2 regions of the Lysinibacillus sp. JNUCC-52 genome follow, and region 1 is predicted to be linked to the other one. Evidence: riboswitches for the same ligand, from Rfam matches in the RefSeq annotation. Region 1 holds a riboswitch; the other holds the start of a gene.

Region 1 (7,539 bases):
ATGCGTATTTTAGTGGCAGCAGGAAAGCATTATGGCTTTGAATTTGACCCTAATCTACCATTAAAAGATTACGATGATGTTCAGCGAGATTTATTATATTATGGTGTCGAGAGCGAGGAATTTAAACGTCACTATCCAAATAGTAAACCGGCCGCAGGAACAAAGTTTGAAGGAGTCATACCGAGCTTATGGAGACGTTATAAGGAGAAAGAGGGAGAATCAGGAGCTAAAGAAAAAGAAGGAGGTTTCTTTCATGAACAACTTTGCCCAGATTGCCTTGGTGCACGCTTAAAGAAAGAAGTGCGTCAAGTTAAGGTAGCGGACGCAACAATTTCGGACGTATCAGAGTGGTCACTTGAAGATGTATTGCAATGGACGAATAGCTTGCAGACGACGTTCCCTGAAGCAAGTCATCATTTATTGGTGCCTATTATCGAGGATATGTTAACAACACTTCAGCGGCTTATCGATGTTGGACTTGGGTACCTTTCATTAAACCGTAAGACGGTATCATTGTCAGGAGGAGAAACACAACGTTTACGACTTGCTACCATACTTGGTTCCGCTTTAACTGGCGTTCTGTATATTTTGGATGAACCGACAACTGGTCTTCATGCAAAGGATACAGCAGGTCTCATTCGAGTGCTTCAGGAATTACGTGATTTAGGTAATACTGTACTAGTTATCGAGCATGATGTTGAGATGATGCGTGCTGCAGATCATATCATTGATATCGGTCCTGGTGCGGGAATACATGGTGGTACTGTTGTAGGTGAAGGCAGTCTGGATGATTTAATGTCAAATGGGCAATCAGTGACTGGAGCTTATCTAGTAGAAGAATGTTCCCCTTCTCCTGTTCGAGTTCGTAGGGAGGGAAATGGACAACATATCACTATTCAACAAGCAAAACTTCGAAATGTCGACATCCCTACTGTTTCTATTCCATTGGGCTGTCTCGTGTCAGTAACAGGCGTTTCAGGTTCGGGGAAATCCACGCTTGTTTTCGACATTCTTGCGCAAGGAAAATCGAAAAACCTTGTCCAAACTGGATGTAAGGAAATTAGTGGGTTAGAACATATCGAAAATATCGTTATTTTTGACCAATCGCCAATGGGAAGAGTACAGCGCTCTAATGTCGCTACCTATACGGATGTCTTTACGCACCTCCGCAAATTGTTTGCAGGATTACCAGAAGCAAAAGAGAGAGAATTAACTTCAAAGCATTTCTCATTTAACTCTCCGGGTGGACGATGTGAAACATGCCAAGGCTTAGGTGTATTATCAGTAGATATGGACTTCCTAGCAGATATAGAAGTGACATGTACAAACTGCAAAGGTAAAAGATTTACTGACGAAGTGTTGCAAGTAAAATATGAAGGGTACTCCATTTCAGATTTGCTAAATATGTCTGTAGAGGAGAGCTTACCAATTTTGAAATCGGAAACAAAGATTTCTCGCATGATTGAAATGCTATGTGAGGTAGGGTTGGGTTATCTTCAATGGGGACAATCGGTCAAAACTTTATCTGGCGGTGAAGGACAGCGTATTAGGCTGGCAAACGAATTAAGTAAAGCATCCAAAAGCCACACGCTTTATTTATTGGACGAACCTACGACGGGTCTTCATCCATCTGATATAAAACTGCTGCATGCTTTATTAAACAGACTTGTGTGTGCGGGCAATACCGTTATTGTCGTCGAGCATAGTCTAGAATTAATCCGTGAATCTGATTGGGTTATCGATATTGGACCTGAAGGAGGAGCCGCAGGTGGAAAGCTTGTAGCGGAAGGAACGCCAGAGCAAGTGGCAAAAGTATTGGATTCCTATACGGGGATGTTTCTGAAAGAAGTACTTGCCTAAACGTTCTAATTACATTTAGTAAAAAGAGAATACGCTCTTTTAGTTAAGATGAAGGCCACTGTACGACCTTCTACTAAAAGAGTGTATTTATTTATGAATCCTTCAAAATTCCATTCGACGTTACTAATTTTAAAGTATCCTAAAAGTCACTAGCTCCTTAATACGCTCAATTGTTGGCTGGTTGTTTTAATTTGCACATTTGGATTGTGCCAAGGCAATTAAACTACACAAAATAGCCATTAAAAAATTTTAAGTAGATAATGTATTAAAATAATGTTATCGTATGAAGTAACTAAATAAACATATCCTTCAGGGTAGGGTGAAATTCCCAATCGGCGGTGATGAAGTAATTCAAAGTCCGTGAGCGCAAGCTGATTTGGTGCAAATCCAAAACCGACAGTTACAGTCTGGATGGGAGAAGGGTAAACGTATAAGCTTTTTAAATTCGTATGAGTTTAAAGGGTCTATTTGGCTACGCTTATATAGATTGCTACTTCCCATCGACTTCGTTGGGGAGTTTTTTATTTAGTTAACAATTTAATAAGTATCTGTTCTTCGGGGTAGGGTGAAATTCCCAATCGGCGGTGATGAAGCAATTCAAAGTCCGTGAGCGCAAGCTGATTTGGTGCAAATCCAAAACCGACAGTTATAGTCTGGATGGGAGAAGAACAATGAGATGGTAGCCTGTGGAGAATATCATATCCACTAGGTTTATTTCGTGACGTCTTATTTATTAGAACTCCCAAACCCCTTTGTTAAAAAGGGGTTTTTTGTTTAGCTCGTTTAGGCAATTACAAGTCGAAATAAAAATTGGAAAGTTGGTGGAAAAATGTTTACAGGTATTATTGAGGATATTGGTACAGTAAAAACCTTGCAAAACGATAGGCAAAGTATGAAAATAACTGTTACTTCGCCAAAGATAGTATCTGATGTGAAGCTAGGAGATAGTATAGCTGTTAATGGCGTATGTTTGACAGTCACACAATATAATGAGCAGGAATTAACAATGGACGTAATGCCTGAAACAGTGAAAGCGACAAATTTGCAGCAACTGGTCGTTGGGAATGCTGTAAATTTAGAGCGAGCGATGCCTGCAAACGGGCGTTTTGGCGGTCATTTTGTTTCAGGTCATGTTGACGGTGTGGGGAAAATTTTACGCAAACGTCCAATGGCCAATGCAGTCTACATCGATATAGCACTGTCAGAACAATTAACGAGCTATTGTATTCCTAAAGGTTCAATCACAATTGATGGAACAAGCTTAACGCTCTTCTATGTGGATAAAAACAGTGTTACCGTATCTCTTATTCCGCACACATACGAGGAAACAGTACTAGGAATAAAAAATGTTGGGGCATTAGTCAACATAGAAACCGATTTGATTGGCAAATACATTATGCATCAGCTCCACCGTGGTCAGCAAACATCGGCCATTACGAAAGATTACTTAGCAAAGCATGGCTTTTAGCCTGTTTAGAAAGTATAGAACGGACAATAAATGAAAGTTTATTAGGAGGTGGCAATTTTGCTACATTCAATTGAAGAAGCAATTGCAGATTTAAAACAAGGCAAAATGATTGTTGTCGTGGACGATGAAGACCGTGAAAATGAAGGGGATTTACTTGCCCTTGCAGAGTTTATGACACCAGAAACGATAAACTTTATGGCTACATATGGAAGAGGGCTTATTTGTACGCCGATTTCACAGCAGCTTGCACAACAATTAGCATTGCCTCCAATGGTCGTAAATAATACAGACAATCATCAAACGGCATTTACCGTAAGTATTGATTATATAGATACAAAAACAGGTATTAGCGCCTATGAACGTGCATTGACGATTCAGAAAATGCTAGCGTCACAAGCGCAAGCGACTGATTTTCGTAGACCTGGTCATGTATTTCCCCTGATAGCAAAGGAAAATGGTGTGTTAGAACGCAGAGGACATACTGAGGCTACTATCGATTTAGCGAAGCTTTGCCAAAGCATACAAGCGGGCGTAATTTGTGAAATTATGGGGGATGATGGTGAAATGTTACGCTTCGATGATTTAGTTAAATATGCAAAAAAACACCAATTAAAAATGATATCGATTGATGCATTAGCAGCATATCGCCGTCAACAAATCCAAGGAAAAAATTCACTTACAGTGTAAAAGAGGAGAATTCATTATGGGAAAAACATTTGAAGCACAATTGATCGGCAATGATTTAAAAATAGCGGTAGTAGTTGGTCGATTCAATGAATTTATTACAAGTAAATTATTAAGTGGCGCATTAGATGGCTTAAAGCGTCACGGTGTAGACGAAGAGTTAATTGATGTTGCGTGGGTACCAGGTGCATTCGAAATTCCATTTATCGCAAAACAATTAGCTGAAACAAAAAAATATGATGCCATTATTGGTTTAGGTACAGTTATTCGTGGCTCTACAACACATTATGATTATGTTTGTAACGAATCAGCAAAAGGCATAGCAAATGTGTCTCTTGCTACAAATGTACCAGTTATTTTTGGTGTTGTCACAACCGAAAATATTGAACAGGCAGTGGAACGAGCTGGAACAAAATCAGGGAATAAAGGCTATGATGCAGCAATCTCAGCTATTGAAATGGCGAACTTACAGAAACTAATTAGTTAAAATGATTGAAATTCCGATGTATTAAAATTTCCATGAAAGATCACGTGTATATTGCATAATTTATTGGGCATTGGGAAATATATGTTTATGGAATTTTAGTATGAATCTAGTGAGTGGGAGATGAGGAATATTCAATCATTGAAACAAGAATTCGAATTAAAAACGTTAAAAGAACTATTTAAACTCTCTGCTGACGTAAAATTTCAATCCTATTCCTTTCACCAACATAACGTACATTTTATTACATGTGATGCGATGTTCGATCCGTTTTTATTGAATAAGGTTATTATAGATCGAGTTGAAGCTTTTTTCGAGGATGCCTCACCAACATCACTAGAAGATCAGCTAAAACATAAATTACACATTCCAAATTTCCAAAAAATATCAAATACAGATGATGCTATTCGTCGTGTGTTTTCGGGTTATGCATTACTTTACTTTGAAGAGGAGAAAATTTTATTTTCAAGTAAAATTGCTAAAAAGCCGAATCGAGTGCCTTCAGAAACAGCAGAAGAAGTAATTATAAAAGGGCCGAGAGACAATTTTATAGAAGATGTATTTATTAATATTGCTTTAATTCGTAAGCGACTACCAACTAAATCATTTTGTGTAGAGACGATGGAAATTGGCAAGCGGTCTCAAACAACAGTCGCTGTTCTCTATATGGACGACATTACAGATAAAACTATGGTGGATGAAATTAGAAAGCAATTACGTAAAGTAGATACAGATGTTGTGTTTAGTGGCGACATATTGATGGAGAGAGTAGAAAATACAGCAAAGATTTTGCCACATCATGATTATACTGGTCGGCCTGATTTTGCAATACAAGCATTAAGTAGAGGCCGTATTATTATTTTAGTTGATGGGGTATCCTATGCGATTATTACCCCACCTAATATTTTTTTACTCTTTAAATCGGGGGAGGATAATGAATATCCTGTTTTTGTAAGCTCTCTTGAGCGCCTCCTGCGAATTGTAGGTATATTAATAAGTATGCTTGCACCAGGTTTTTGGTTGGCTTTATCGACCTACCATCAGGAGCAATTGCCAATACTAGTTTTAGCAACCATTGTGCAATCAAGAACAGGACTGCCTTTTCCTACTTTATTGGAAATATTACTTATGTTATTTATGTTTGAAATATTCCGCGAGGCAAGTCTCCGCTTACCATCTCTATTGAGTGGAACCATGAGTGTTGTGGGTGGTTTAATTATTGGAGATGCAGCAATCAAGGCAGGTATTACCAGTCCATCAATGATTGTCGTAATTGCCATTTCCAGTATTTCGGCATATACACTAGTTAATCAATCGTTTGTAACTGCCATGAGTATTTTCCGCTTATTTGTTATCTTTATGGCTGCTTTTTTTGGCTTATTTGGTTTCTTCATGGCCGTGTTCTTCATTCTTGTTTATGTGGCAAATATACGTGTATTAAGTGTTCCATACTTAAATATTGCCGCCAATTTAAGTTGGCCTGATTTTAAAAAATCATTAATACGTCTTGCTCCAAATGGAAATAGTAAAAGGCCTGCATTTTTACAAACACAAGATAAAACTCGTTCATCTTCGAGGAAAAATTAACGATAATTTTTTAGCACAACCCAAAAGGCGCAAACTACGCTCAAACGTAAGTTTTGCGTCTTTTGTGTTGCGTGTATCTAACTGAGCTACATTCCCATTATTTTTGATTTACACTAAACAATTAAATGAAGTTATTTTCGTGCTTTGCTTGTAAAAACGCTTGGATTGGACAAAATACTTAATGAAGAGTATGGATTAGATTTACGTATCTATATTTTTCTAGACCAATCACAAGGGGTGGATAGTTATGCCGAATGTTCAAGTAAGCTGTGCTGTATCAAATTGTGTTTTCCATGCCAAAGGTAATTTTTGTGGTGCAGAAAAGATAGCAATCGATATGGATAAACGTATCGATAACAAACATGATGCAGAGTTTGCTTCTGATTTTGAGTTGTCGATGTCTAAAGAGGCGGCAAGTCAATCATCAGATACGTGTTGTAAAACATTCAAATCTAAAGCAAAAGAAAAGCTCTAGATGATGGGTATAGGTTGTTTAAATTATTGTAAATAGAGAATTAAAGGCAATATTTAAATAATTTATCTTTACCTTATAATTAATGAATTGGTCACTTTGAAAGTTGTCTTCTTCTAAGGAAGACAACTTTTTTTATTTCGATAGCGATGCCTCTTGACCTTCCAGTTACTTGAAGGATTACGATAATAGGAACATCCGATTGGAGTATAGGAGGTATGCAAATTGAAAAAATACGAAGAATTAGAAGTGCATGTCGTTTCATTAATAGGAGATGCTTATGATATAGGTCTCCAACAATGTAAGGAAATACAAGAATCTGCTCATTTAGCGCAGGAGGAACTACTGCTTGCTTTATCAACTAATTGTAATGCACAAAAGGCTCAAGAGGAATTACAGGTTGTTTTGCCAAATCTTTTGGAGGAGATAAAAGGCTTAGCTTCGGGGTTAAATCTGCCATATGAATCCATTATCAAAATGTATAGTGGATATAATATGACATTTCCAGAAATGGGATGTACGTCGTTTGCGCTTGATGAGTTTTATGTGAGAAATTATGATTTTAGCCCTTCTTTATATGATGCAAGACTCGTTTTTTCTAATCCATCAGAAGGGTATGCAAGTGTTGGATTTAGCCAGCAAATAATTGGTAGGCTAGATGGAATGAATGAAAAAGGGCTCGTTGTAGGACTTCACTTTGTAAATAATCAATGGGAAGGAGAGGGCTTTCTTGCCTCAACGATTGTTCGAATATTACTGGAAAAGTGTAAAAATATTGAGGAAGCTATTTCACAACTAAAAAAAATCCCTCATCGTTATTGCTACAACTACTCTATGACAGATACAAGTGGGAAAATGGTTGTGGTAGAGGCTACCCCAACGGAGCAAATTGTTTGTGCAGAACATTTATTTTCTTGTACAAATCATTTTGAATCGCAAAAATTGAAAGAGAAAAATAAAGCATATATTGAAAATTCGATACAA
Region 2 (7,539 bases), 280 kb from region 1:
CGAATAAAACTATCTTTATTTTAGATGTATAGATATATTAGATTAGACCTACATTTATCTTTCCGCCAAAATAAAACTTAATGATTAATTAAACAATCCTCATATAGAACATTAGCCTTGCATTATTTATATTTTACTGGTACATTATAAGCGAAATATAATTTAAATAGTACCTTATAGGATATTTTCACTATTTTATATATCAATCCCTATTAAAGTAATTGAATTATTCGAAAGTAGCTTTTATAATAATGACGTCGGTGGATAAAGGCCTTTTGATTCCATCCAGTACCAAATAAAACTCCGTTTCAAATGGTCTAAACTACCAAATTGAAGTAAACTTCGCAAACTCCAGGCAAATGATTGCGCATCGCCTTAAAATTCCTATACAACGTACTGTCACCAACATTAAGTATCCATATATTCAGAAGATACATAGACTTACAAGCTTTTTACTGCTATAGGGGTGACACAAACCATAGGGTGAAAACCGTATTAGTCAACGATATTCATTCCTTTATCACACATAACTATTTTTTATATAAATGACATTAACTCTCAGTTAGTAATCTTAAAATACGTGAATTTCTTAAACACCGCTAATGTATAGAAAACACAATACCTATTATACTGGTTGGGTTTAGACATGCGTTTTCATTCCTATTCTTTCTCAATATAATGGCGATGACCTATTTAACTTTACTTACATCATTTGCGAAAATGTAAATGTAATTTCACGCACAAGATAGGTGATTGGTAATGAAATTTACACTGCGAGTTCAAGCAAATCGACAAGCAGTTCATTTTATCGATAAGGTAATGGAAATTTATACAACTCATTATAATTTACCCTTTGGTAGAGAATTACGATTTGTTTTACATGAACTAGTCATTAATGCAGTTGAAGCGACGGAAAAAATCGGTACAACCCCTCTTTTAAACACAATTGAAGTTCATGTTACACATGGTGATGAGGAGATTATGTTAACTGTCACCGATGAAGCGAATGGCATTACCAAACATGATTTAATGAAGGCTTTACAATTCGATTTTAACCAATATAATTACACAGATCGTGGTCGAGGATTATTTTTTGTTAAAAATATGGTCGATCATATTTGGTTTAAACATATTTCGAACACAAAATTTTTAGTCGGTGTTTCAAAGAAAATTCATGGATAAGTACATCTGAAATTTGGAGGGACTTTTAAATGAAATGGACGATACGAAAAAAAATTAATTTACTCATCTTTACCTGTATGTTTCTAATGGTATCCATACTAGCAATCATTAATTATATTGGAGCAAAAAAGAATTTTTTAGAAAGTGCGGATGCGAAAATTTTATCCGACTTGCAGTTAAGCTTTAAGTATTTTGATGTAATCGCACCTGGCGACTGGACTATCAAAAATAACGAATTGTTTAAAGGTGATATTAAAATTAATGATAATTTCGCCATTGTGGATGAAATTGAAGAACTAGCAGACGGTAACATTGTGACCATCTTTCAGCACGATACACGAGTAAATACAACGGTAGTCGAAAATGGTGTGCGACAAGTAAACACAAAGGCTCCTGAAGAACTTATTACTACGGTATTAGAGCAGAAAGGACGTTATATTGGCTCAGCAAATGTATTAGGGATAATGTATCAAATAGCGACCGAACCGATTATGAACAGCAACGGTGAGGTCATTGGGATGTGGTCGACTGGTACACCATCAGCGCCCTATATTAATATCGCTAAAAAATATGTAATGGAAAACATTTCTATTTTAATAGGCATTGCCATTTTAATGTTTGTCAGCATTAGTTGGCTTTTACAGCGCCAAATTATTGCACCAATTAATCAATTAAGTTTGAATGCTAAAGAACTTGCTAATTTAAATTTAAACGTAAAAATAGTAAAGCCTAAAGGAAATGATGAAATCGCCAATTTAGCCCAAGCCTTTCATCATATGAAACAACGTTTAACAGAAACTATAACCATTGTCTCGCATAGCGCAAATCAAATAGCTACATCCTCGCAAACATTAGCCGAATCATCACACCAAACAAGTGCAACTTCAAACCAAATTGCTTTAACAATGAACGACATTTCAAATGGTACCACCATTCAATCTGATCAGGCTGAACGCATTGTCATAATGATGAAAAAAACGATCGAGGAAGTAACCAATAGTTTAAAAAAGGCAGAAACAACTTTAAATAGGGCGATTCAATCTACTTATATCGCTCGAAAAGGAGAAGATGCAATTAATGAAGCAATCAAACATTTAAATACAGTCACTCATACGGTTTCATATGCTACCGATTCGATTCAAAAACTAGGCAAACGCTCTGAAGAAATAGGTGGTATTATAACTGTCATAACTGGTATTGCGGAGCAAACAAATTTATTAGCCTTAAACGCCGCCATCGAAGCTGCTCGAGCTGGAGAGCAAGGAAAGGGCTTTGCTGTAGTCGCCTCTGAAGTTCGTCAGCTCGCTGAGCAGTCGAGTATGGCTTCTGGTCAAATTACAGATTTAATTAAAAACATACAAGCCGAAACCGCAGTGACCGTTCGAACTATGGAAAGTAATTTACTAGCAGTAGAGGAACAAGTGAATATCATTAGCAAAGGTGGACATGCCTTACAAGAAATCGTTGAACATGTTGTTGAAACAGAACAAGGTGTGAACCAAATGAAATCCGCATTCACGCATGTCAGTGACAATTCATTAGCTGTTCAACAGGCAATACAAGATATCTCACGCATTCTTGAAGATTCTGCGGCGGCTTCTGAAGAAATGGCCGCTACGTCTGAAGAGCAACATGCAACTGTAGCTGAAATCTCATTAAAATCAGAGGAATTGGAAGAAATTTCTACAAAGCTTCAAAACGAAGTGAATAAATTTAAATTTTAATCGATCACTAAATACTATGGAGGAGCACTAATATGAGTAAGAATAATATGATAAATATTAATTCGAAAGCCGATTACATTTCAATTGCTTTTACAGGTAATTTAGAATATGGATTAATCGATGAGCTAAAAGAAGAGCTCCATGCTATTAGTTTAGAACCAAAGCATGGCTACATAATTGATATGCAAAATGTCACGAATATTGATAGTACTGGTTTTGGTATGATTATTAATTTCGCAAAGAAAGTTATGATTGCCGAACGGAAAATCGCCATTATTGTGACAGATGAATTTATTCGAAAACTGTTCGCTATCTCCCAATGTGATAAAGTATTCCCTATTGCAAAAAGTGAACTACAAGCACAGCAAATGATTAAAGAAAAAAGCTGGTCAGGTGAACTCGCACTAAGTGAATATTAGATTAGGTGCCAGGCACGCAAACAATTCTGAATTCTTTCAGTCCTCTGCGAGAACCCAAAACAAAGCCGCAACAAATCGCGTGATAGCGAGTGTTGCGGCTTTCGTTGCGCGCACGAGTGCCAGGCACTCACACAATTTTACTCTTCAATTATTTTTGTAAAAGCATATTTAATAAAACAACGATAATAACGATCGGTACGACCACTAACATTAATATGCGATATGTCTTATAAAAACCCTGCCCCATTTGACTTCCCATTAACAATTCCTTTTTCACAAAGCTTTTATCAACTACATAAGCAATAAATATCGCAATCAATAAGTTGCCCATTGGTAACATTAAATTGGACACTAAATAATCAGTAGCATCAAAAATCGACTTCCCGAAAATAGAGACATCTGCTAACAAGCTAGACGATAAAGCCGACGGAATGGCAGCAATAAAGACAATAACTCCTAGTAACAACGTTAAGACTGAACGTGACATATGCCACTTTTCTATAAATGCTGCAACAATAATTTCATATAAACTAAATGATGACGTTAACGTTGCAAATAAAAACAGTAATAAAAACAGCGCTAAAAATACTTCACCAAAAGGCATTTGACTAAATGCAGTCGGTAGCACCATAAATAATAAGCCAGGTCCAGCTTGTGGCTCTAAATCAAAAGCAAACACTACAGGGAAAATAGCTAGTCCTGCTAAAAATGACACAAGCACCGTCAGTATAACTACTGAACCTGCTGAGTTTGGTAAACTAACATCCTTTTTCAAATACGAACTATATGTAACTAAACAAGAGAACCCGACTGCCAAACCAAAGAATGACTGCCCTAATGCTTCTAATAGCGCCTTACCCGTTATATTTGTAAAATCTGGCCATAGGAAGAATTTCACACCTTCCATTGCCCCATCTAATGTTAATGCTCGAATAACAAGAACGATGAACATCACAAATAATAATGGCATCATCCACTTATTTGCTTTTTCAATACCATTTTGCACACCGAGCGAAATGACGAGTACATTTACCAGTGTAAATAACGCTAAACCTAATAACGTAATCCACGGCGTGCTAATAATTGTTCCAAATAGTTCACTCGGATTAACCGTAGAATCAATAACAGCCCCTGATACACCTAGGCCACTATATATAAATATCCAGCCCCCTACAACACTGTAAAAGGTTAATAATAAAAAACAGCCAAGTACACCCATGCGTCCAACCCAAGCCCAAGCAGGTTTCGTTGGAACTACCTTTTTATAGGCTGTGATCGCCTCCGATTGCGTACCACGCCCTAAAATATACTCAGATAATAACATCGGTAGGCCAATTAACAAAGTGAACACCACAAATATAAGGAAAAATGCGCCTCCCCCACTTTGACCTGTCACATAAGGTAGCTTCCAAATAGCCCCTAGCCCAATCGCAGCACCCGCCGATGCTAAAATAAACCCTAACTTACTGGACCATTGTCCATTGTTTTCACTCATCTCTTCAATCTCCTCAAATCTAACTAATCTCACATTAATTGTACATTAAAATAGTAATTTAGACTAGTCAATTCCCAAAGATTTCACATGCTAATGGATCTATAAACAAAAAACCCCGAGTAAGAATAAACTCGAGGCTTAATTTATTATTTTGATAAATACATTGTACGTTGTTGCTCAATCCATCTGCGCATCGTTGTAAACAGTAACGCCATAATCGCTGTTAATAGCACACCTTTGACGATATTAAATGGCAAAATACCTGCAATAATCATTTTATATAATGAATCGCCAACTACTGGCTCCATGCCTAAGAAATACGTGTACATCGGTAAAAATACTGCGTAATTTAAAACGCTCATACCTACTGCCATAACGATTGTTCCTGTTGCCAAACCTCCAACGAGACCTGCAATTGTTTTAAAACGATTAAACACAAATGATACTGGTAAAATAAATAATATACCCGTTACAAAGTTTGCAATATGACCGACTGGAACCCCTGTAGGCGTACCTGAGAAAATCCAATCCAATATATTTTTAAATAGTTCTACTAAAATACCCGCTACTGGACCCATCGTAATAGCAGCAAGTAAAGCTGGCATATCACTGAAATCCACCTCTAAGAATGCTGGGAACGGCGGAATTGGGAAATTAAATAGCATTAATAAAAACGAGATACTGCTCAGCATACCAATCGTAATAAAAGATTGCAGTTTGATATTTTTCTTCATTGAAAACTCTCTCCTCTTTGCTGATTCAATCTTGCAAGAAGAAAGGTTACGACGTAATCGATTGTTTTTTCACGAAAAAACCCTTATGCACATCAGCATAAGGGAGAAAAGGCATGATTAAATAGCGCCATTACTAGCTTTTTTTGTGCAAACAGTGCAATCCATAGACACACTGAAAAAAACGTTCGCACATAGCTTAATTCGTAACAACGAATGACGATCGTACCTTCATCTTCTCCCATCCAGACTATACTGTCGGCCTTGGAATCACACCAAGTCAGCCATGCAAAAAAATCTTTGCACAGGTCGCGGGCTGAAGAGCCATGTAGTAAATCTTACGAGCTAATGTAGTTTGTAATACACTAGCGATTTACAACTCTATTACCGCCGGTCGGGATTTTCACCCTGCCCCGAAGATGAATCAATATTATTTTATAAATTAACTATAATGTTTTATCGCACAAAAGTAAATACTTCTGCTTAAAAAATTCCGATTAAATTTGTATGTTTTAATCTGTGTGCGATGAATTCCGTTTTAGCATAAGGATTCCGCTTTCTAACACTGGAATTCCGCGATTCAGAGCTTGATTTCCGCGTTATAGCACTCGAATTCCGCGCTTCGACATCAAGATTCCGCGTTCCAGCACCCTGATTCCGCGATTCACCCTACAGCATTATTCCGACACGGAGACACAAAAAAGCAGCTATCTCCCAATAGATAGCTGCTGTACTTTGTTACTGCATCGTTTGTTTATTTGCCCCTACAGGCATGGGTAAAAACTTTGTTAAATCAAAGCCTTCCCAACTCTCCTGTACGACGTTATCTAAGCGCAGTTTTTTATCGAAGCTTGAAGCTGTCAGCATCATTGCTTCGATTAATTGCGTAGCTCTTACTGCATCCATTGTCGTCAAATCAAGCGGTGCGTCAAATGTGATGACAACACCCCCCTCTTCCTCTTTCACTGTATATGTTACATTTTCAGGGACAACGGGTACATAAATATCATCTCTTTTATCACGCATGGCAATAAGTGCCTCTGTAACAGTTGGATACGTTTGGTGGAAGTCGGGCGATAAATATTCAGTCCCATTTTCTTCTGTATATAAATAATAGTTGTAATGATGATCTTTCGTTAACTGAATAGGCTCACTTGGCTCACCAGCCTGTGAGAATTCATAAGGAGTACCATCTGCATTTTTTAACGAAATCGCTTTATATTCTGAGTCGGTAAACGTATCCTTTAACGAGCTTAAATATTTTGTTACGGAAGCTGACGCTACATCGTAATCATTTTTTTCAGGTAAGACGTGAACTAGCGTCTCTCCTTCTTCTTTCAACTCACCTTTGTATGGATGATAATTAGCAAAGCCTAGCGCTTCCTCATCAATTTGTGGTGCGTATTTTTCATACATTTGTAGTGTTGTCGGCTTTTTCTTTCCAAAATCAGCCGTTATTTTTTCATTCGGGATAACATAGGTCATTGGTATGCTATCAGCATTGCCACCTGGTAAGCCGATTCTAAATACGACTGCATTTGCTAAATCTTCTTCGTAAACCGATGTACGAAGGGATAGCATTCTTGCATGTTCGGCACCGATATTTGCTTTCATCACACCATCTGCATTTTCACTTTCTGTTACTGCTTGATCCTCTTGCATCGTAGAAAAGTTTTCAGGGGGGGCGTTTGCCTCGTCCTTCACTGGATTATTATTTGATAAAAACACGTACCCTGCTACGGATAGTACCAAAACTGCTGCAATACTGCTAAAAATAGGTAGTCTACTCTTTCTACGCTGCTTCACAGGCTTCATACTTTCATTTTCTTGAACAGCGATAGACTGCTCTTGTTCTTCAAGCACTTTTGAATCTGTCGGTTGTTGCATTGCTTCTTGAAGATGTATATTATCTTGCAGGCGGGCATCTGCAAGCAATCGCTTCAGCACTTCTTCTTTCGAACGGTCATCAGTCAGCTTCGGGGCATTCT

What was found. Region 1 has a riboswitch for FMN ahead of ribE (riboflavin synthase). Riboswitches for the same ligand answer to the same signal wherever they lie in the genome.
Region 2: another riboswitch for FMN. It lies ahead of JNUCC52_RS07060 (ECF transporter S component); the one in region 1 lies ahead of ribE (riboflavin synthase).

Annotation. Positions count from the first base shown of each region.
Region 1 is NZ_CP065546.1:1,067,948-1,075,486, reverse strand. Features, by position in the region: gene uvrA (excinuclease ABC subunit UvrA) at 1-1,860, shown strand, start outside; FMN riboswitch at 2,162-2,287, shown strand; FMN riboswitch at 2,408-2,533, shown strand; gene ribE (riboflavin synthase) at 2,690-3,328, shown strand; partial or broken gene ribB (3,4-dihydroxy-2-butanone-4-phosphate synthase) at 3,386-3,979, shown strand; gene ribH (6,7-dimethyl-8-ribityllumazine synthase) at 4,032-4,499, shown strand; gene JNUCC52_RS05665 (spore germination protein) at 4,629-6,083, shown strand; gene JNUCC52_RS05660 (DUF1540 domain-containing protein) at 6,331-6,558, shown strand; gene JNUCC52_RS05655 (C45 family autoproteolytic acyltransferase/hydrolase) at 6,781-7,539, shown strand, end outside.
Region 2 is NZ_CP065546.1:1,346,944-1,354,482, forward strand. Features, by position in the region: gene JNUCC52_RS07040 (ATP-binding protein) at 760-1,182, shown strand; gene JNUCC52_RS07045 (methyl-accepting chemotaxis protein) at 1,212-2,906, shown strand; gene JNUCC52_RS07050 (STAS domain-containing protein) at 2,939-3,325, shown strand; gene JNUCC52_RS07055 (sodium-dependent transporter) at 3,474-4,820, opposite strand; gene JNUCC52_RS07060 (ECF transporter S component) at 4,967-5,554, opposite strand; FMN riboswitch at 5,781-5,976, opposite strand; gene JNUCC52_RS07065 (RNA polymerase subunit sigma) at 6,290-7,539, opposite strand, start outside.